Regions from separate parts of the Pseudoalteromonas sp. NS-SX12 genome, predicted to be linked through region 1. Evidence: predicted binding sites of a transcription regulator. Region 1 holds the regulator's gene; each other region holds the start of a gene.
The links. The regulator sigma-54, encoded in region 1, starts transcription at its own class of promoters, with help from an activator protein. The targets are predictions, from matches to a motif close to GTTGGCACGNNNNTNGNNT.
Positions count from the first base shown of each region.

Region 2: the regulator sigma-54 is predicted to act here: its motif matches at 4,625-4,643, upstream of AC2IOM_RS04665 (YggN family protein).
Region 3: the regulator sigma-54 is predicted to act here: its motif matches at 3,767-3,785, upstream of fliE (flagellar hook-basal body complex protein FliE).

Region 1 is NZ_CM170634.1:1,176,241-1,183,452, forward strand. Features, by position in the region: gene ptsN (PTS IIA-like nitrogen regulatory protein PtsN) at 1-315, opposite strand, end outside; gene hpf (ribosome hibernation promoting factor) at 317-604, opposite strand; gene AC2IOM_RS05605 (RNA polymerase factor sigma-54) at 627-2,123, opposite strand; gene lptB (LPS export ABC transporter ATP-binding protein) at 2,202-2,927, opposite strand; gene lptA (lipopolysaccharide transport periplasmic protein LptA) at 2,924-3,442, opposite strand; gene lptC (LPS export ABC transporter periplasmic protein LptC) at 3,444-3,995, opposite strand; gene kdsC (3-deoxy-manno-octulosonate-8-phosphatase KdsC) at 3,995-4,567, opposite strand; gene AC2IOM_RS05630 (KpsF/GutQ family sugar-phosphate isomerase) at 4,564-5,526, opposite strand; gene AC2IOM_RS05635 (calcium/sodium antiporter) at 5,536-6,519, opposite strand; gene mlaF (phospholipid ABC transporter ATP-binding protein MlaF) at 6,682-7,212, shown strand, end outside.
Region 2 is NZ_CM170634.1:965,522-972,733, reverse strand. Features, by position in the region: gene AC2IOM_RS04685 (response regulator transcription factor) at 1-446, opposite strand, end outside; gene AC2IOM_RS04680 (sensor histidine kinase) at 427-2,055, opposite strand; gene AC2IOM_RS04675 (hypothetical protein) at 2,456-2,596, opposite strand; gene AC2IOM_RS04670 (diacylglycerol/lipid kinase family protein) at 2,818-3,681, shown strand; gene AC2IOM_RS04665 (YggN family protein) at 3,754-4,572, opposite strand; gene AC2IOM_RS04660 (PA3496 family putative envelope integrity protein) at 4,851-5,030, shown strand; gene AC2IOM_RS04655 (MarR family winged helix-turn-helix transcriptional regulator) at 5,311-5,751, opposite strand; gene AC2IOM_RS04650 (glutathione peroxidase) at 5,753-6,235, opposite strand; gene AC2IOM_RS04645 (LysR family transcriptional regulator) at 6,319-7,191, opposite strand.
Region 3 is NZ_CM170634.1:3,001,715-3,008,926, reverse strand. Features, by position in the region: gene AC2IOM_RS14005 (cytochrome b) at 1-296, opposite strand, end outside; gene AC2IOM_RS14000 (DNA-3-methyladenine glycosylase I) at 417-1,004, opposite strand; gene AC2IOM_RS13995 (sensor histidine kinase) at 1,132-2,226, shown strand; gene AC2IOM_RS13990 (sigma-54-dependent transcriptional regulator) at 2,235-3,632, shown strand; gene fliE (flagellar hook-basal body complex protein FliE) at 3,821-4,153, shown strand; gene fliF (flagellar basal-body MS-ring/collar protein FliF) at 4,173-5,885, shown strand; gene fliG (flagellar motor switch protein FliG) at 5,878-6,930, shown strand; gene fliH (flagellar assembly protein FliH) at 6,934-7,212, shown strand, end outside.

The sequences.
Region 1 (7,212 bases):
TATGAGCAGTACGATAAAAATATCAACGTCTTTATCGTCAATAGCATCAAACGGAATAGGTGACTGATTTACAATTAAAAAGCCAATGGTATTTTGTAGGCCATCAATGCGGCCATGAGGAATGGCGAGGCCTTTACCAATACCCGTGCTACCTAGTTTTTCGCGTTGCAGCAAGGCTTCAAGAAACTCTTGAGAAGTAATATCAGGGGCTTGCTGATGGGCAAGGTCGCTAATAAATTCAAACAGTCTTTTTTTGCTATTAAAAAGGACCGCGGTTTTAGCGCAGTCCTCAGCAATAATATCGGTTAATTTCATTTTAGTGGCGAGAAAGTTTCTCTTTGTGCTTAATTACTTGGCGGTCTAGTTTGTCGACCAGGCCATCGATTGCTGCATACATATCTTGATGCTCGGTAGAGGCAAACAATTCGCCACCGTTAACATGCATAGTAGCTTCTGCTTTTTGTGATAGTTTTTCAATATCTAGAATAACGTGCACGTTATTTATATGATCAAAATGCCTCTCTAGTTTTGCAAATTTGTTAGTGACATAGTCTCTTAAAGAATCAGTAATTTCTACGTGACGACCTGTTAAGTTTAATTGCATAAGCATTTTCCTTCTATTTGGTCTAGATCAGGCTCTTGCGCTGATTAGACGGTGGTATGGATAGCGACTCACGGTATTTTGCGATAGTGCGTCGCGCCACTTTAATTCCTTGTTCTGCTAGTAAGTCGGTAATCTTGCTATCACTTAATGGTTTAGCTGGATTTTCCGCCGCAACTAGCTTTTTGATCAGTGCTCGAATCGCGGTAGATGAACACTCACCCCCATTTTCCGTGCTAACGTGGCTTGAAAAAAAGTATTTAAGCTCATAAATGCCACGTGGTGTATGCATGTATTTTTGCGTTGTTACACGCGAGATAGTCGACTCATGCATCTCGACCATTTCGGCAACGTCGTTTAAAACCATAGGTTTCATTGCTTCGTCACCATATTCAAAGAATGCCTGTTGTTGTTCAACAATGCAATTGGCTACTTTTAATAAAGTATCGTTGCGACTTTCTAAGCTTTTAATAAACCATTTTGCTTCTTGCAAATGGTTGCGAATAAACTGGCTGTCAGTGCTTGATTTCATCGAGCGAGTAAGCGCAGCATATTGTTCATTCACGCGGATCTTTGGCATGCTATCGTTGTTTAAATCAACGCGCCAACGTCCTTTAATTTTCTTTACTGAAACATCGGGAACCACATATTCAGGCTCTTCTTTTATGATGCTTTCAGCTGGTTTTGGATTAAGGCTATGTATTAATGTTAAGACTTCTTTTAACTCAGGCTCCTTGAGTTTAGCCTTCTTCATTATTGTACGATAATCACGTAATCCCAAAAGTTCCATATGGTTTGAGATTACGCTCTTTGTTTCGTTTAGCCAAGGGGTATTTTTGTCGTACTGATTGAGCTGGATCAATAAACATTCTTGTAACGAACGTGCAGCAATACCAACAGGATCAAAGAGTTGAACGCGTTTAAGTACAGCTTCAACTTCGTCTAGTTCAATTTGTTCTTGGTCGTCAGATTGCTGTACCGCTTCTAAAATTTCTTCGCTACTTTGTGTTAAATAACCTGAATCGTCTACCGCTTCAACAATTGTGGTTGCGATCATCTCGTCGGTGTCGCTGAACGGCGTTAAGCGTAATTGCCACATCAAGTAATCTTGCAATGATTCGCTGGTAGAGCCTTGATATACAGTATCGTTGTCAGGAGCTGGGGCGTTACTGACAGAAACTGGTGCGGCGCTGATATAATCATCCCACGACACATCCATAGCTAAATCTTCAGAAATATTCTCGTTGCTAAGTGCGTCGCTTGATTCAATTTCACTTTGGCTTGGCGCTGCTTCAACATCATCGCCGTTTATTGATTCGTCTTTGTTTGACTCAGTGCTTTCGTTGTTTTGTTTATCGTCACTGTAGTCAATGTCTTCTTCAAGTAAAGGATTGGCATCAAGCGCTTCTTGAATTTCTTGCTGCAAATCTAACGTACTCAGTTGCAACAAGCGAATAGCCTGTTGCAATTGTGGAGTCATTGTTAGTTGCTGCCCAAGGCGAAGCTGTAAAGATTGCTTCATGTAGTTATTCTAATCCTTCTTTCGATTTCAAGCCGCTAGTTAACAATTCAATTCCAAATTTAAGGCCTATAACTATTACTATAGTCTGAATTGTTCACCTAGGTATACATCGCGTACTTTTTGGTTGTTTAAAACGTCTTCAGCCGTGCCAGATGCGATTAATTCGCCGTGAGAAACAATGTAGGCTTTTTCACATACATCTAAGGTTTCACGCACGTTGTGGTCTGTTATTAACACGCCAATGCCGCGATTTTTCAAATGCTCAATTATTTTCTTTATATCTATCACTGAAATAGGATCAACACCAGCAAAAGGTTCATCTAACAGGATAAATTTGGGGTTTGCGGCTAATGCGCGCGCAATTTCCACACGACGACGTTCACCGCCCGACAATGCCATACCCTGTGAATCTCGGATATGGCCAATGTTAAATTCTTCTAATAAATCATCGAGCGCTTCTTCGCGTTGCACACGATTAAGTTCTTTGCGTGTTTCTAGAATCGCCATGATGTTTTGATATACAGTAAGCTTTCTAAAAATCGACGATTCTTGCGGTAAATAGCCTATGCCTAAACGGGCGCGACTATGCATTGGTTGCAATGTAATGTCATTATCGTCAATACGAATAACGCCATTGTCGCTCGGCACTAAACCAACAATCATGTAAAACGTCGTGGTTTTACCGGCACCGTTAGGACCCAGCAAACCAACAATACTGCCAGCTTTCACTTCTAAACCAACATTTTTTACCACTTGGCGTGATTTGTAACTTTTAGCCAGCTTTTCGGCAATTAATGTGCTCATTGTCCGCCTTGTTCATTTTGCGTATTGATGATGGTTTTTACTTGGTTAGTTGAGTTTTCAGCTTTTTTAGACGTCACTGTTTCAGCTGCGCGATCATAGATGATGGTATCTGCTGACATCATGTCGCCATTTTGTTGAAATTTGGCGCCACCAGACATTGTAAATAATGATTTAGCCACATCGTAAGTGACTTTTTTAGCACTTGCGACAATGATTGACCCATCTTCTTGTTCAGCACTAAATTTTACCGGATCACCACTGGCAATAAGTAATTGCTGGTTATCTCCTAACTCAGCTCGTTTATGTGCTTCAAGGTAATCGGCGGTGATGGTCATATTGCCATGCTTAATTTGTACATTATGGCGAAAAATACCGACATTTTCTTTTAAGCGAGCAGCTTGCTCATCGGCGTCAATCTCAAGTGGGTGCTTAAGTTTGATCTGCTCAGCGGTAGCGTGTCCACTTGTGATACACAAAGTGAGGGCTAGTCCAGCGATTGACAGTAATTTCGTCATGTTATTGGTCATAATAAGTGGTCTTTGTATGGTTTATTAACTTAATAACTTGCTCTTCTAAATTAGCATTGAGGCCTTGTCCTTTAATTTCAAGTCCCGGACCTGTCATTTTTACTTCGGATTGAGAAGTCATTAGTTTGCTATTAATTAAATATTCTACGCTTGCCGCTTCAATTGTATTGAGCATGATATTTGGTGTTAGACTTTTGGCAATAACGTTTTGTTCCAAAATGAGCTTTTCGTTATTGTAGAGCGTGGCTTCATCGGCTGTGAGTTGCCACACACCTTGTTCTGAAAAAATAGTAAATTGCGGTTTTTCAAAGTGGGTAAAACCTAAATCTTGATACATCGACATTTTTCGCGCCATCACTTTATGGCTAACAGTACCAGATTCATTAAAGTTGGTTTGCTTTAAGTCGGTTGCAATGTAATCAGGAATACTGGCAACGTTTTCAACAATCGGCTTTGGTTCTTTAGGTGTAAAGAAGTAAGGCAACCAAAGCCAAACCATGGCAATGGTGAAAAGTATAGTAAGTGCAATACGCGCCGACATTAGCTGCTACTACCTGCGTGGCTAAGTGTTTTGTCTTGGCTCAGCATAATTAAATCGGTCAGTTCTCTTACTGCGCCAAAACCGCCTACCATGGTAGTTTTATAATCAGCGATGCGTTTTACCAGAGGGTGAGCATCATTGGTTGCTACGGCAAAGCCAACTAATTCCATTACGGGTAAATCCGGGCTATCGTCCCCAATATAAGCAATGTTTTCGTTATCAAGTGATAGCGCGTGTTTTAAGTTATTAAAAGCGACTATTTTATCTTCTTGGCCTTGATAGATATGCTGAACAGTAAGGCTTTTCATACGGTTTTCCACAATCTTTGAGTTGCGCCCAGTAATTACCGCAACCTGTATGCCACTATTGATAAGCGACTTAATACCAAAGCCATCTTTAGTATGAAATGCTTTTAGTTCTTCGCCATCATTACCAAGGTAAATGCGACCATCAGAAAATACGCCATCGATATCACAAATTAACAGTTTAATTTTGCTTGCTTTTGCAAATACGTCAGCACTGGTTTGTGCATATAATTCGTTAAAAAGCTGCTGTGATGTAGTTAAACTCATAAAACACCTGCCTTAAGTAAATCCTGCATATTAAGTGCGCCAATTGGCTGTTGTTGCTGGTCAACTACAAGCAAACCGTTTATTTTCTTTTGTTCCATTATGTTTAAGGCTTCAGCAGCAAGCATCGATTCATTTGCTGTTGTGCACTGTTTAGTCATCACTTCTGAAATAGCTGTAGCGTGAATATCAATGCGTTGTTCTAAAATCCGGCGCAGGTCACCATCGGTAAAAATACCTGAAAGTAATCCGTTATTGTCGACAACCGCTGTCATACCAAGCCCTTTGGCTGTCATTTCTAACAGAGCGTTTTTAACCGTTGTGTTTTCAGCTACCACAGGTAATGCTTCGCCTTGATGCATAATGTCTTTAAGCATTAACAATAGGCGCTTACCTAAACTGCCGCCAGGGTGTGATAAAGCAAAATCATCGGCGGTAAAACCTTTTTCTTCAAGCAATGCAACAGCAATCGCATCGCCCATCGCCAAGGTTGCTGTAGTACTTGCTGTAGGTGCTAGTCCTAAAGGGCAGGCTTCTTCTGAAATAGCGATACAAATATGCACATTAGATTGTTGTGCAAGAGTTGAGTGTTGTTTGCCACTCATGCCTACGATTTTTGCACCAATGCGCTTGATTACGGGGATCAGGTTAATCACTTCTGCGGTTTCACCTGAATTAGAGATCATCAATAGCACATCATCTTGTGTGATCATGCCTAAGTCGCCGTGACTTGCTTCGCCTGGGTGGACAAAAAAAGCGGGTGTGCCAGTGCTTGCTAGCGTTGCTGCTATTTTATTACCTATATGACCCGATTTTCCCATACCAATGACAATAACACGGCCTTTGCAGTCATACATCAACTGACACGCATTGCTAAAGTCATCGTTAATATATTGAGCGAGTTGCTCAATGGCATTTTTTTCGATTTCTAAAACGCGTTTACCGCGAGCAATAAAGTTCATGACTTTGCCTTAAGCGCTTACTGTTGAGAAAATAAGGTATTGATATCCTAAAAAGGCAGCTAACAACAAACCGCCTTCAACACGATTAATACGGCGTGAACCGCGAATACTCAAACTCATTGCAATAAGGGCTGCTGTTGCACCTAACATAATTAAGATATCGCGGCTCGATACTGCAGGATCAACGCTTGATGGATTAATAATGCCCGCAAGCGACAATACCGCTAACAGGTTAAAGATATTTGAGCCAATGATGTTGCCTAGCGCTAAGTCGTCTTCATTTTTAAGTACGCCAGCAACACACGCCGCAAGTTCAGGTAAGCTGGTACCAATTGCAATAATAGTTAAGCCAATCACCAAATCGCTAATACCAAATAGTTTGGCAATGTCGGTTGCTGATTCAATAATAAAATGTGAACTGATAGGTAAAATCGCCATGCCGATAACTAACCACATAAGCGCAATCGGTGTGCGTACATTGTCAGGCACTTCGTCACAGGCTTCGTCAACGAAGGGATCGTGTTCGGCATTGGCTGCTTTGCTTTGTTTTACCGAGATAATGGTCACTGCAGCAATAAAAATGAAGAAACTCACCATCAGTGCAACGCCTTCACCGAATGCTAAATAGTTGTCCGATAAAATGTACCAAGCACCAAGGGATACTAGCATTACGACTGGCATTTCACGTTTTAGCGTACTCGATGACACACTCAGCGGGCGCAACAGTGCTGTAATACCAAGTACTAGCAGAATATTAGTAATATTTGAACCAACCGCGTTACCGACAGCAGTGTCTGTTTGTTTTGCAAGCGCCGCTTGCGCCGATACCATCATCTCTGGTGCCGATGAGCCCATCGCGACAATTGTTAAACCAATAATTAATGTTGGAATACCATAGTTCTTTGCCAGTGCAGCCGCACCAAAAACAAAGCGATCCGCACTCCAAACTAAGCCAACAAATCCTGCAATTAAAATAGCAATTGATAACAACATTATTGAATAAAAACCAAAATTTAGATAACACCAAATAATATCAAATCTGGATTTAAAACACAGCTTTTGTAAGTGTTATTACAAATATTTACTTTTTCATAGGTTTCACAACATTTTTAAAACGCTTAGAATACAGTGCGCAATTAATTCTAGGAGAGCGACTTGTCGCAAAGTTTAGTTGAAATAAAGGACGTTACCTTTTCTCGTGGCGATAGAGTGATTTATCAAAACATGAGCTTTAGCGTTCCTACAGGAAAAATCACCGCGATAATGGGACCAAGTGGTATTGGTAAAACAACCATGTTGCGTTTGATTGGTGGTCAGCTGAAACCCGATTCAGGCGACATTTTGTTTTCAGGTGAAAGCATTCCGAAAATGTCACGCAGCGAGCTATACCAAGCGCGTGAACGTATGAGCATGTTATTTCAAAGCGGCGCTCTATTCACTGATATGAGCGTGTTTGACAATATTGCTTTTCCACTTCGTGAACATACTAAATTGTCAGAAGACGTTATCCGTATCATCGTATTAATGAAATTAGAAGCGGTTGGGTTACGTGGCGCGCGTGACTTAATGCCGTCAGAGCTTTCAGGTGGTATGGCAAGGCGTGCGGCACTGGCTCGGGCAATTGCACTCGACCCTGAATTAATCATGTACGATGAACCTTTTGCGGGCCAAGATCCAATCTCAATG
Region 2 (7,212 bases), 210 kb from region 1:
TCTTTATCTGCCAAGGTTACAATGTAGCTGTCACGATCAAATCTCAACTCTTCAAACGTTAGTGTATTCGAACGTGCTTTTTGCGATGGCTTGCGACGCGTAACCGCTTCAATTCGCGCCAAAAGTTCTTCATAGGCAAAAGGCTTAGTTACGTAATCATCTGCACCTAAACGTAAGCCATGCACAATATCCTGAGAAGCATCCATGGCGGTCAGCATAATGATTGGAATCTCAAAGTTTTTAATGCGTAATGCCTGACACACTTCTAAGCCGTTTAAACCCGGAAGCATTATATCGAGCAAAATCAGATTAAAGTCGCCTTCAAGCGCCAGATCTAATCCTTCTTTACCGTCGCTGGCACGCACCACAAAGTACCCTTCAGCACGCAATCCGCGCTCTAAAAAACTCGCTACGCGATCATCGTCTTCAACTAATAAAATTCTCATTACGTTCCTCACCATTTAATGGTAATAGTATAGTCGCCACAGAGCCTACACCTGAAGCATTTGATTTTAAACTAATATGACCGCCATGCGCATCAACTATTGCCTTTGCAACAGGCAGACCTAACCCCGAACCCGGAGTGTTTGAACGGTTGCTACGATAAAAGCGTTCAAAAATATTTTCCAACTCTTGCTTAGTAACACCCTGACCAGCGTCAATTATTTTAATAATAACCACTTGCTGACGACACAATACTTTTACTTCTGTAATCGCATGTTCAGTCGAGTAGCTAAGTGCATTTTCTAACAAAATCATTAGTACTTGGCGAATTCTACGTTCATCAAGCTCAAGACTGATCTCTTCGCTAATATCAAATACTATATCTTGTTTACGCTCTTGCGCTTTACGACGGTACACATAACACAAATCCTGAATCAACTTTGATAGATTCACCTCGCTACAAGAAAGCCTTAACTCCCCTGCGCTCGACCGCGCAACTAGCATCAAATCATCGATCAATGCAGTGGTGTGACTTACTTGATCAACAACTGCAACAAGGGTTTCTAGGTAATCATCAACATTCTCTGAATGACTGCGTAACAAGATCTCTGATTCACCGCGAATTATTGTAAGAGGCGTGCGTAATTCATGAGAAATATCAGCTAAAAATTGGCGACGCTGCTTATCGACATAGGCCAATTTTTCGTTACTCAAAGCCAAGGCTTTTGTCCGCTCTTGTACTTTTTCTTCTAGCTGAAGTTTAGCCTCACCCAATTCTGTTTGTTTGGTTTTTAGCTCACTTGCCATAAAGTTTAAGGCATCTGCAAGCTTGGCAAATTCGGTGTCTTTTAGTTTTGGAATACGGTGTTCTAGTTTACCGGCTGTAAACTGGCTAGCTGCAAACTGAAGTTGTTTTGTTGCCTTTGAAATACGCTGCCAAAAAAACCAAATGGTCAGCATCATAAACAAACTTAATAGCCCGAGTGCAATTGCCAAGTAGCGGTTATTGCGCTCAGACATGATTTTACTGTTATCACGGATCGCTTCAGCCTGTAAATTTTCTTGCTTTACGGCCTCACTTATTAAGGCATTAAACTCAGCATGTACGCCCTGTTGCTGCAATAAACGATACAGGCTTTGCGCTTCAGATAATTCACCACGTGTAATCAGCGACCTGATTTCTTGCGAAGTCGTAATAATGCGCTCAACTTTTTGTGTTACTCGGTCTAACAATGCGAGTTCATTTTGCGTGCTGACCTCAGGTGCCAAAGCTACTTTTTTTAACAGGGAATTACGTACTTCAACAATTGCTGTACGCAACTTTTGCTCATTTTCTTCGCGTAACTCAGGCGCAAGCACGATGCCATTGCGCGACATTTCACCGATCGCAACAAGCTTTTCGAAAGTGTAAAGGGCAATATTTGAATACTGGTTAAGAATTTTATGAACAAGTTCTGATTTTTGTGCATTGTCTTTAAAGCGGTTTGAACTATCAAAGTAAAGACCTGCCATCGCTGAGCTGAACAGTGAAATGATCACTAACGCGATAAGTAATTTATGAGTAAGGCGACTTTGGATTTGATAAGGAAGGTGATTCAACTGCTTTTCCATTCAATGGGTTACCAACTAACTAGTGCATAAATACTAAGTTAGCCGTAAATCTGCGAGTTTACTATATTGTTAGAAGTAAAAAGAGTTAATAATTCACCTACCTATTAACTCTCACAACAACAATATTGGGATTGCGTTCCTGTCCCCTGAAAATACCATCGACTGAAATATTCTTGCGTCAATTAAAGCCGACGGTAATACAGGAACGCGAGACATATAGTAATGACAACAGCTAAATTAAGCCTGTTGAATTAATTAAACTTTCCTAAGTCATATTTAAAAATTAGTTAAACAACATAACTTACTTAAAAAAGCATTAGATTATTAAATTAAAAAAGGCTGTAATTTATAAAATTACAGCCTTTTAAACAGGTGCGAACGGTCGCAAATAAATCATCATTTATTTATATGCAACTGCGCCTGCTAATGCGAGTTTTTTGCCATAGCGGTTTAATTTAGCCAATAAGCTTTTTTTACCTTTATTAGAAAGAGTTAGTTGACCTTGAGATTGGCCACCTTGATTTAACGCTTGTTTAGTCATGTGATTGCTCCTGTTGTTTAACTAGGTGCTATTTTGCGTTTAAACATGGTTAAAATCCAATCAATAAAATTACCATTTTGACATGAGTTTTTCTAATGCGAAATTAAAATAGCTATAGTTGCATATAAACTGCATAAATGTGCAAAACCCAATCCTATCTATTTGACCTAAAAGCCTTAAACGGGCAAGCTTGTGCTTAGCGTTTTATTAATCACCATTTCATGAATAAACATTATCTAATTGTTTTAAACCCACTACCAAATAAACAAAAAAAATATTGGTTAAATTGGCTTGTTACCACCTTAAAGCAGCAACAACATAGCTACTATATTTTTACAACCTCAGCAGTATTAGCTGATAACCAACTTTTCTTTAAACAACATTTGGCAGAGTACACTGAAGTGGTCATGCTGGGTGGTGATGGCACGCTACATTTGCTAGCCAATTGCATGGCTCACAGCAACAAACCGATTACCGTTTTGCCGTGCGGTACAGGTAACGACTTTATGCGCAATTTTGCCTATAGCAAACAACAACTAAAGCAGTTAGTACAAAGCGACCGAGTAATGACAATTGATTTAGGAAAAGTTAATGCGCGTTATTTTATTAATAGTGCCGGCGTAGGCTTTGACGCTGAAATTGTAGAGCGCACCAAAGGAAATAAAGGCTGGTTAGCGCGTTTCAGCTATTTATATCATACCCTTGCTTGTCTTTTATTCTTTAAGGAGTCGCTCTTATCATTAAAGCAGCAAGGTAAAGAAACGCATTATAAAAACTTTCTTACGGTGTTTGCTAATGGCAAATACTTTGGCGGCGGTATGAAAATTGCGCCCAATGCAGAGTTAAACTCGTCGCATTTAATGCGTTACAGTGTAGAAAAAACGCATTTAGCCAAAAAGCTCTGGGCTTTACCTAAGCTCTATTACGGTAAACATATTTCGCTACCAGAAGTGAAGGAACACGCATTTACACAACTTGAAGTCTTAACCCCAAACTTGCCTGTGCAAGCAGATGGAGAATCTGCAGGCTACACACCTGTGGTGATTGAAGTAGCTAAAAGCGCGTTAACGATAAAAATAATTTAACACCATAAAAAAGGAGCCTAGGCTCCTTCACATTGATGACTGACGCTTTAATCTAAATTCAATATCCTTAATTTAGATTGATGACTTTTTAGTTTCCACTTTAAATACATCGTAATTTGCAAGTGCCGGAATACGCGCTTGTAACTCATCCTCTTGCATTGCTAGGTCTTTAAAGTCAAAACACATTTGGTCGGCTCTTTGCTCAATATTCTTCGCTTGTAGCTCAACTTTTTCTTCAATTTGCTCGCCCATACGTTCCATGCGCTGCTCAAACTCGCTCATATCACCGCCAGAACTTAACATTTCGCTACCTAAAGTAATCAGCAAGCTGCCAATGGATTCCATAATCATTTCTTCCATTGCTTGTTCCATCTGCTGGTCGAACTTACTATCAAATGTGTCGCCTATGTTATCGAAACGGCCTTGATCCATAATGAATGTGCCACCGTCATAAAATGCAGCGTGAATTTCATCGCCAATCTCTGACATCATTTGTTCCATTGTAGCCATATTTTTTAAGCCAAATGCATTGCCCACTTCACTTAGCGCAACACCTGCTAACGCGACACCTTCCATAGCAATCTCAGCCACTTGTGGAACCTGACCGCGCACATCGCTAGAGTAACGGGCAAGTAATGTTTGATCCGCTGCAGAGAGTGACTGAGCTTCGCCATTAATCTGCAAGTTACCATCTTGGTCAATAACCACTTCACCTGAAGCGGCTTTGATATTAACCGTATCAGGTGTAATTGATAGGGTGTTGTTAAATTCTAAATTGCAGCTATCCGACGAAAAGCTCATATTGCTGTCGTGACCATCTTGATGTGCTACTGCATTTGTTGATAAGCCAATACACGCTGCCACTGCTGTTGTTAAAAGTAATTGTTTCATAGTGATTCCCGTATCTTTTGCGTTTTAATTTTTTCTCTCGTTGATATAGCTATATCAAGGTCAGTGCCAAATTTAAAAAACATATAAAATACATATAGATAACTATTTTAACGTGCCTTTAAGAGCTTCTAAAAAGCATGTAAAAACTAAAAAATAGTAAATTTAACCATATGATTTGTGTATTTGACTAAGTTATTTGAAATATATTTACTTGCGCAAAATACAATAATGGTTATTACTGTTTATGAGTGCTTAACCATTTAATGTTGAGGGTGATCATGAAAGACAATTACCAAAACATAAACAATCAAGAGCCGCTAAATAGCGATTTAGAAAACAACCAAGAAAACGAACATAAACGCGAAGTTAAAAAGCGTTTAGAAGATATTTTAGAAAGAAAGCGATTACGAAAATCCATTGGCATGGATGACACCCACAATTACTGGGATGAGCTATAACAGCATTTCGCGCCATTGTTTAAAAACAATAATTAGCCACTGTTGATGTTTTATGTGGCGGGTATTTCACACCCCTAATTCCAAACTTAGTCACATAAAAATCAGCCAATACACATTAATCCATAGAAGTAGAACGTGTTGACCTTTGTGGTCTAAATTCTGTTCAAATTCAAAGCTTTTTGATCGCGGCGTTGTCTTGTAGGCCAGCGGACTAAGTCAATAAGCAACAACCAAGAACAAAACGCTTTAGTTAATCTGAACGAATTCACCTAAATTTAGGTTAACTGTGTTCGTTTAACTGCAACATTAAATCACCGAGCAATGCTTTTAGTTGGGCCGCTTTATCAAGATCTAACCCTACTTTATCTACCAGTTGTGAAGGTAGGCACGAAAGCGATTGCTGTAGCGAGTTACCGTAATTAGTTAAATAAATACGTACTTTTCGCTCATCCCAATCATCACGCCTGCGCTCAATTAAATTGTTGTCGGCCATACGCTTTAAAATAGGCGTTAATGTATTATTGTTTAAAATCGCCTGCTGCCCAATTTCCCCCACAGTAACGCCATCTTGCTGCCATAAAATCAGTAAAATAACATACTGTGGATAAGTTAGTTTGTATTTGTCTAACTCAGGCTGGTAAAGCCGCGTCACTAGACGTGACGCCGCATAAATTGGAAAGCAAAGTTGATTTTCTAACAGTTGCTCGGGCTTACTTGCCATACTATTGCGCCAGCGCTTTTTCGATATAGCTAGCAAGTGCGTCAGGTTTTGTTGTTGGCGCAAAACGCTTAACTGGTTTGCCATCTCGGCCAATTAAAAACTTAGTAAAGTTCCACTTAATTTTATTGCCTAAAATACCCGACAATTCAGTGCGTAAATACTTATAAAGTGGGTGGCTATTTTCACCATTTACATCGATTTTCTCTGTCATAGTGAAATCAACGCCATAGTTAATTAAACATTCACCCTGAATTTGTTCCGGCGAGCCTGGTTCTTGTTGGCCAAACTGGTTACACGGGCAACCAATAATAACTAAACCTTGGTCGCTATACTTTTTGTGTAACGCTTGAAGACCTTCATATTGTGGTGTTAATCCACACTTACTCGCTGTATTTACGACTAATACGACTTTGCCTGCAAAATCTGCAAAGTCGATATTCTGACCTTGCAAACTGTTAATACTAAATTGATAAAATGGTGCCATTAGCTTTCTCCTCTATTGCAGCCAAATATATCGCGCACGATATAATCGCACAATAATAGTTCAAAAATTGAAATAAATCGCGGTCATCTCGATTTAAACTCTTCAATTAAAAAATCTATTAATAAACGTACTCTTAATGGCATTAGATCACGGTTAGGGTAAACCAGCCAAGAAGCGTTATCTGCAACTTGATATGAGTCTAATAAGCTTACTAATTTACCACTTTCAATATAGTCACCAACAATATCATACGCTAGATGAGCAATGCCTAAGCCTGATAGACACGCTTGCAGCAGCGCTTCTCCATTATTGCTGCGCCAACGCCCAGCCACCTTAAACTCTTTAATATTGTCGCCCATATTAAAGCGCCAACGGTTAGTCACCGCGATTAAACAATTATGCTCTATCAATTGCTCTGGGTGGCTTGGTGCAGGAAACCTTGCTAAGTACTCAGGCGATGCAACTAAAGTCATAACACGTGTTGAAAGTGGCCGCGCAATTAAATTAGAGTCAGCCATTCGGCCAAATCGAATCGCTAAATCAACGCCTTCGGCAATCAAATCTACATTGCGGTTATTAAAATCCATGGTAATCGACACTTGTGAATAACGCTGACAAAACTGCGCGAGCTTAGGTGCAATTTGCTTTGAGGCAAAATCGCCAGCACACGAAATTTTAATCTTGCCCTTCGGCTCTTGTTGTTCACCTTGCAGCGCTAGGTTAGCCTCTTCCATTGCAGATTGAATCGAGTGTAATGAGGCCGCATATTGCTGCCCAGCTTCAGTTAAATTAAGCGAACGCGTTGTTCGTTTTAAAAGCGCAACACCCAATCTCGACTCTAATTGCGATACGCTACGGCTAATATGTGATGTTGACACATCAAGCACTTTAGCAGCTTGAGTAAAGCTACCACAGTCCACTACAGCCAAAAACTCGTTGATCCCTTGCCAGTTCATACTAAGCACCTATGCAAAAAT
Region 3 (7,212 bases), 1.2 Mb from region 1:
ATCCCATACAAGGCTAAATGGCCTAGTTTTGTTGCAACGCGAGTTTTAGATGAATGGGTAGAGATGGGCTTAGGTGATACCGTAATCACTTTCCAACCAATGCGCACTAGCGTGAATGCCAGCAGTATAATGCCAATACTTTTGTGCCAATGGGGCGCTGTGCGATACCATTCACTGTAATAATTCAAATCAACCATCCAAAATCCAACGCCGAATAATGCAAAAATAACAAGTGCACTAAGCCAGTGAAGCAGCTTACTAATAGTACCGAATTTAGTGTTGGAATCGAGAAGCATAATCATTTCCTTAAATAGATTGAAACACTTTAATTGAGCTTCATTTGAATGTGAATAGCTCAAAAGTGAATTCATTGTTCACTTTTGACTATTAATAGAGGTGTTTAAGTTGAAAGGGTATTAGAAAAGCGATGAGTAAAGTGCAATCACTTCGTCTTTGCGAAAGCATTGATTGTGATGATCATTAACCATGCCGCATGCCTGCATATGAGCATACACAGTGGTCGGTCCTAAAAACTTAAAGCCACGTTTTTTAAGGTCTTTCGCAAAAGCTTGCGACTCGGCAGTGGTGGCTTGGTAGTCAGCTTTACTGTTGATGTTATTGACAATCGGTTTATTGTTTACAAATTGCCATTGATAGTTAGCAAAGCTACCAAACTCTTTTTGTATTGCTAAAAAGCACTGTGCATTGTTAATTGCGGCATTAATTTTTAAGCGGTTGCGAATAATGCCTTTATCTTCCATTAAGGCAAGCGCTTTTGCTTCATCAAATTGGGCAACCACAGTTGGGTCAAAGTTGGCGAACGCGTTGCGGTAGTTATCGCGTTTTTTTAATACTGTGTACCAACTCAGTCCAGCTTGCGCTGATTCTAGTGTGAGGAATTCAAACAGTGCATTATCATCAAACAAAGGCACGCCCCATTGGGTATCGTGATAGGCTACATAATCAGCTTTAGTGGTATCTAACCACTCGCATCTAAAACACATAAAAATCCCCTAGACAAATAATTGACGTCTTATTTTTGAATTTAACTTGTTGTATTTATTGGAAATAAAAATTGGCACGTTTTGTGTATCTACACCGATTAGTTAGAGTAAATTATTTGGTGTAACTATGGCGTTAGCTCAAATCATACCCCAACAATTTCAAGAGGTATACAACCCGTGTTTGATGCAGGAAAAGTACGTGGGTGAACTTAGTGAATTAAGAAAACAGGCAAGTTGGCTTAGTCATTTGGTTGATACCATGCCTGCGGGCGTCATTGTGCTTGATGGTAACGGCATGGTAGCAAAGGCCAATCAAATCGCAATTGATTTACTCGGAGAGCCGTTAGAAGGCGAGCGTTGGTTTACCATTATTCAGCGTTCTTTTGCGCCCAATGGTAGTGATGGTCACGAGGTAACGCTTCGTGATGGTCGATTAGTGAAACTTGATATTTCACCGCTCACACCTGAACCAGGTCAGTTAATTTTAATGACCGATCTTACGCAAACACGCCAATTACAGTCACGTATTGCACATATGCAGCGTTTGAGTGCGCTTGGTAAAATGGTTGCATCCTTAGCGCACCAAGTAAGAACCCCGTTATCAGCGGCAATGCTATATGCCGCTAACCTGTCGTCAGAAAAATTAAACCCAACGGCGCGTAGCAACTTCCATGAAAAGTTGATGTCGCGTTTGCAAGACTTGGAAAGCCAAGTAAACGATATGCTGTTATTTGCCAAAAGTGGTGAGCAACAAGTACTTGCACCTGTGTCTATGCAAGCTTTGCTAACGGATGTAACGCATGCTTCAGAAGCAATGATTATGCGCCAGCAATGCATTCTCGACCTTAAATTGCCTGAGCCTGATATTGAAATTATCGCTAATAAAGTTGCGCTGAGCAGTGCAATTAGCAATTTAGTGCACAATGCGGTGCAAGCTTGTGGCCAAGGTGGAAAAATTGAGTTAAGTGCAACGCGGTCTGAAAAATTCGCAGATCACGTCAAAATTTCGGTGAAAGATAACGGCACAGGGTTAAGTGAAGCGGCTATCCAACAGATTTTTGAGCCGTTCTTCACCACTAAATCACACGGTACCGGGTTAGGTCTTGCCGTGGTTCAATCGGTTGCTAACAGCCATCAAGGGTTTGTAAAAGCAGGCAATAGTGAGCTTGGTGGGGCTGAGTTTAACTTGTACCTACCGATTATCTCTAAAACAGCATGTTAGGAGTGATTATGAACGATGCAAAAGTATTAGTCGTAGAAGATGATTCTGGTTTACGAGAAGCGTTAGTCGATACCCTAGCATTGGCTGATATTAATTGTGTTGAAGCCGACAGTGCCGAACAAGCGATTATTAAGCTTAAAGAAGGCGGTATTTCAATGGTGGTCAGTGACGTGCAAATGGGCACTATGTCAGGTATCGATTTACTTAAAAGTATTAAGCTTAACTACCCTGATTTACCCGTATTAATGATGACAGCTTACGCGACCATTGATGATGCGGTTGAAGCGATGCGCTTAGGAGCCATTGACTACATGGCGAAACCATTCGCACCAGAAGTGTTATTAAACATGGTAAGTCGTTATTTACCAGAAAAAGAAGCCATTAAAGATGGGCCAATTGTTGAAGACCCAGCTAGTAAAGCGCTGATGCAACTTGCAGAGAAAGTGGCGAAATCTGATGCATCCGTTATGGTGCTTGGGCCAAGTGGCTCAGGTAAAGAAGTGATGGCACGTTATATTCATGATAGTTCACCGCGTGCAGAGCAGAACTTTGTTGCGATTAACTGTGCGGCGATTCCTGAAAATATGCTAGAAGCCACTTTATTTGGCTATGAAAAAGGCGCGTTTACCGGCGCTATTCAAGCATGTCCTGGTAAGTTTGAACAAGCGCAAGGCGGCACTATTTTACTCGATGAAATTACTGAGATGGATTTGAGCCTACAGGCGAAATTACTGCGTGTACTGCAAGAGCGTGAAGTGGAACGTCTTGGCTCTCGCAAGACCATTAATTTAGATGTACGTGTGCTTGCAACGTCTAACCGCGACTTAAAAGAGGCGGTGGCGCAAGGCGTTTTTCGCGAAGATTTATATTATCGCCTTAATGTTTTTCCGCTCGAGTGGCTGCCACTTGCTGAGCGTCCAGGGGATATCGTCCCGTTGGCTGAGCATTTAATTCAGCGTCATAATAATGACATGCCGGTGCAGTTTGACGTACAAGCTAAAGAAAAATTACTTAGTTACAACTGGCCAGGTAACGTTCGCGAGCTTGAAAATGTCGTTCAGCGCGCACTGATTTTGCAAAGCCATAAAATGATTACCGCAGATGATATTTTCTTAGGCTCGGTAGCAAGCATGCAACCAACAAGCTTGTCGCCAAAGATACAGCTGACTTGTGAAGAACCTGAGCAAGTAGCACCAGACGTCGCAACAGTGCAATCAACCCAAGTAGATGATGCTCAGGGTTATAAACAAGAGCTTAAAGATAAAGAAAACTCAATTATCTTAGATATGCTTCGCGCGTGTGATGGCAAGCGTAAAGACGTTGCTGAGCGTCTTGGTATGAGCCCGCGAACACTGCGTTATAAACTTGCAAAAATGCGTGAGATGGGAATTGAATTACCTGCGTAAAAAATCATTGTACTGAGCACAACAGATACACCTACTTTTTAAATCGAGCCTCTGACAGGAGGCTTTATTTCTGTCTAAACTTTATCAAAGTCAAAAAAATGCCGTTATAAGCTGTTGATTTTAAATATTTTATTTTTGGCATTAAGCTTGCATTAATCGTGTTAAGTCAATTTTTACGGTTTGTTAGTATGAACATTTCACCAAACAATCTTTATCAAGAAATGCAGTCACTTGCGGTAGAAGCAAGTAACTTTTCTAAACCGAAACAGCCTATTGAATCTATTCAAGGTAGCTCACAGGTTGAATTTAATAATTTATTAAAAGATGCGCTCGATACGGTTAACGGTTTACAGCAAGACTCTAAAGCGAAAGCAACGGCGTTAGAAATGGGTGACCGCAATGTGTCACTGGCTGAAGTAATGATCGCATCGCAAAAATCTTCGGTGGCGTTTGAAGCAACCGTTCAAGTGCGTAATAAGCTTATTGAAGCTTATAAAGACATTATGAACATGCCTGTATAAGAAATAGTGGAGTAGGGTTGTGGCTAATACATCAACAGATTTATCAACACTAGACGCTAACGACTTAGGTGTCGGCGATGTAGGTGGTGGTAATCAAGAACAAAAATCAGGGTTTCTTGGCAGCTTAAGTGGTGTTGATGTAATGCGCCAAGTCACGCTCATTATCGCACTAACAATTTGTGTCGCAATTGCCGTATTTATCATGATTTGGGCGAAAGAGCCTGATATGCGTCCTCTTGGTAAAATGCCAATGGATGAACTGATCCAAACGCTTGAATTTTTAGACGCACAAAAAGTGGAATACAAGCTCGATGGTAATGTTGTTTCAGTACCGGTTGAAGCGTATCAAAATATCAAGCTGTTGATGGCTAAAGAAGGTCTTGAGCAAACGCCTTCGTCAGGCACCGAAATTTTAATGCAAGATATGGGCTTTGGCGTGAGCCAGCGTCTAGAGCGTGAGCGTTTAAAGCACTCACGTGAACAGCAGCTTGCACGTACTATTGAAGAACTCAGTAAAGTTGCGCGCGCTAAAGTTCTGTTAGCGATTCCAAAAGAAAATGTGTTTGCTCGCCGTGAGAAAAAACCAAGTGCAACAGTTGTATTAACGGTAAGACGTGGTCGCACACTTGACGGTGAAGAAGTTGATTCGGTTGTTGATATGGTTGCCTCTGCGGTACAAGGGCTAGAGCCTAGCCGAGTAACGGTAACAGACCAAAATGGCCGCTTACTTAACTCGGGCTCACAAAACTCACTTACCGCGCGTTCACGTAAAGAATATGAAATTGAACGCAAACGTGAACAAGAATACTTAGAAAAAATCGATTCAATTATGATCCCTGTTGTTGGTTTAGGTAACTATACTGCGCAGGTCGATCTGGTGATGGATTTTAGTTCAATTGAAGAAACGCAGAAGCGTTTTAACCCAGACTTACCGGCGGTACGCAGTGAAATGACACGTGAAGACACCAACATTGGTGGCCTTGCGGTGGGCATTCCAGGTGCGCTAACGAATCAACCGCCAGTTAACTCGCAAATTCCAGAACAAACAGGCGATGAATCAGCACAAAACACATTGCCAAGTAGAAACAGTAAAGAAGCAACCCGTAATTATGAGCTCGACACCACCATTTCACATAAGCGTCAGCAAACCGGTGTGATCCGTCGTATCAGTGTATCGGTTGCGGTGAACTACACAAACGGTGTAGCAGAAGGTGGCGAAGCGACACGTGATCCGCGTACTCAGCAAGAATTAGCGAACATCCGCCGTTTACTGCAAGGTGGCATCGGCTTTGATATGCAGCGTGGCGATGCGCTAGAAGTTGTGACGATTCCGTTTGTACAAGAAGAATTTAGTGAAGCGATTGAGCTACCAATTTGGGAGCAACCTTGGTTCTTCAAAGTAATCAGACTAGCTTTAGGTGCCTTGGTTATTATCGTGCTTATTCTTGCAGTAGTGCGTCCAATGTTACGCAAGTTGATTAATCCAGAAGACACGACAGAGGATTATGATGACGCAAGCCTATCAGCAGGTGTAGACTTAGGTGATGATACCATTGATATGCTAAGTCAAGAATTTGACGAATCGGCAGTCGGCTTTAGCCCAGATGGTACGTTACAATTACCAGACTTACATGGTGATGAAGACTTACTGAAAGCAGTAAGAGCATTAGTGGCAAATGAGCCAGAACTTTCTTCTCAAGTAGTTAAAGCGTGGTTAACTGAAGATGACTGATCAAGATACGCAAGTAGCAGAACAAACAACAAGTAGCGGCTTTGACGTAGATAAACTTGATGGTGTAGAAAAAGCATCGATTTTATTACTGAGTTTATCTGAAGAAGATGCCGCACAGATTTTAAAGCACTTAGAACCAAAGCAAGTACAAAAAGTAGGTATGGCGATGGCGGGCTTGGATGATTTAAGCCAAGACAAAATTGCCGCGGTACACAAGCTGTTTATCGACCAAATTCAAAGCTTTAGTACTATTGGTTTCCAATCTGAAGACTTTATCAAGAAAGCGCTTACCGCAGCGCTAGGTGAAGAAAAAGCGGCGAACCTAATTGACCAAATTATCATGGGCTCAGGTGCGAAAGGACTTGATTCACTGAAATGGATGGACTCAAAACAAGTAGCGAATATTATTCGTAACGAGCACCCGCAGATACAAACCATTGTTTTGGCGTATTTAGAACCAGAGCAATCTGCTGAAATTATTAATCAATTCCCTGAAAAAGTGCGTCTTGATTTAACCATGCGTATTGCCAATCTTGAAGAAGTGCAACCTGCCGCACTGCAAGAATTGAATGAAATTATGGAAAAACAATTCGCAGGTCAGGCTGGTGCACAAGCTGCTAAAATGGGTGGCTTAAAAGCAGCGGCAGATATTATGAACTACCTAGATACTAATGTTGAAGGGCAGTTGATGGATTCAATTCGTGAACATGACGAAGAAATGTCACAGCAAATTCAAGACTTGATGTTTGTATTTGATAACTTAATTGACGTCGATGACCGCGGCATTCAAGCGATTCTACGTGAAGTACAGCAAGATGTACTAATGAAAGCAATTAAGGGCACAGACGAAGGGCTTAAAGATAAGATCCTTAAGAATATGTCTAAACGTGCGGCTGAAATGATGGCTGATGACCTGGAAGCAATGGGGCCAGTTCGCATTAGTGAAGTAGAAGCGGCACAAAAAGAAATTCTGAGCATAGCACGACGCTTAGCTGATTCAGGCGAAATTATGCTTGGCGGCGGTGGTGGTGAGGAGTTCCTCTAATTTATGAAATTAGGCAAGTACCGCTCAGGGCATAAAATCGAAAATGCAGAGGCGATAGAAACGCTGCTTGAGAATTGGCCGATCCCGGATGTTAAGGATGAAAGACGCAATCTAAGAGGCCGCTCAACGGCAATGGGCAAGTCGCTAGAAGAGCTCTATCAGAAAAAACAAGCCGAACAAGAACCCGAGCCAGAAGAAGAGTTTACGCCACTAAGCATTCAAGAAATTGAACAAATTCGACAAGAGGCGTACCAAGAGGGACACGCTGAGGGCAAAGAAGCT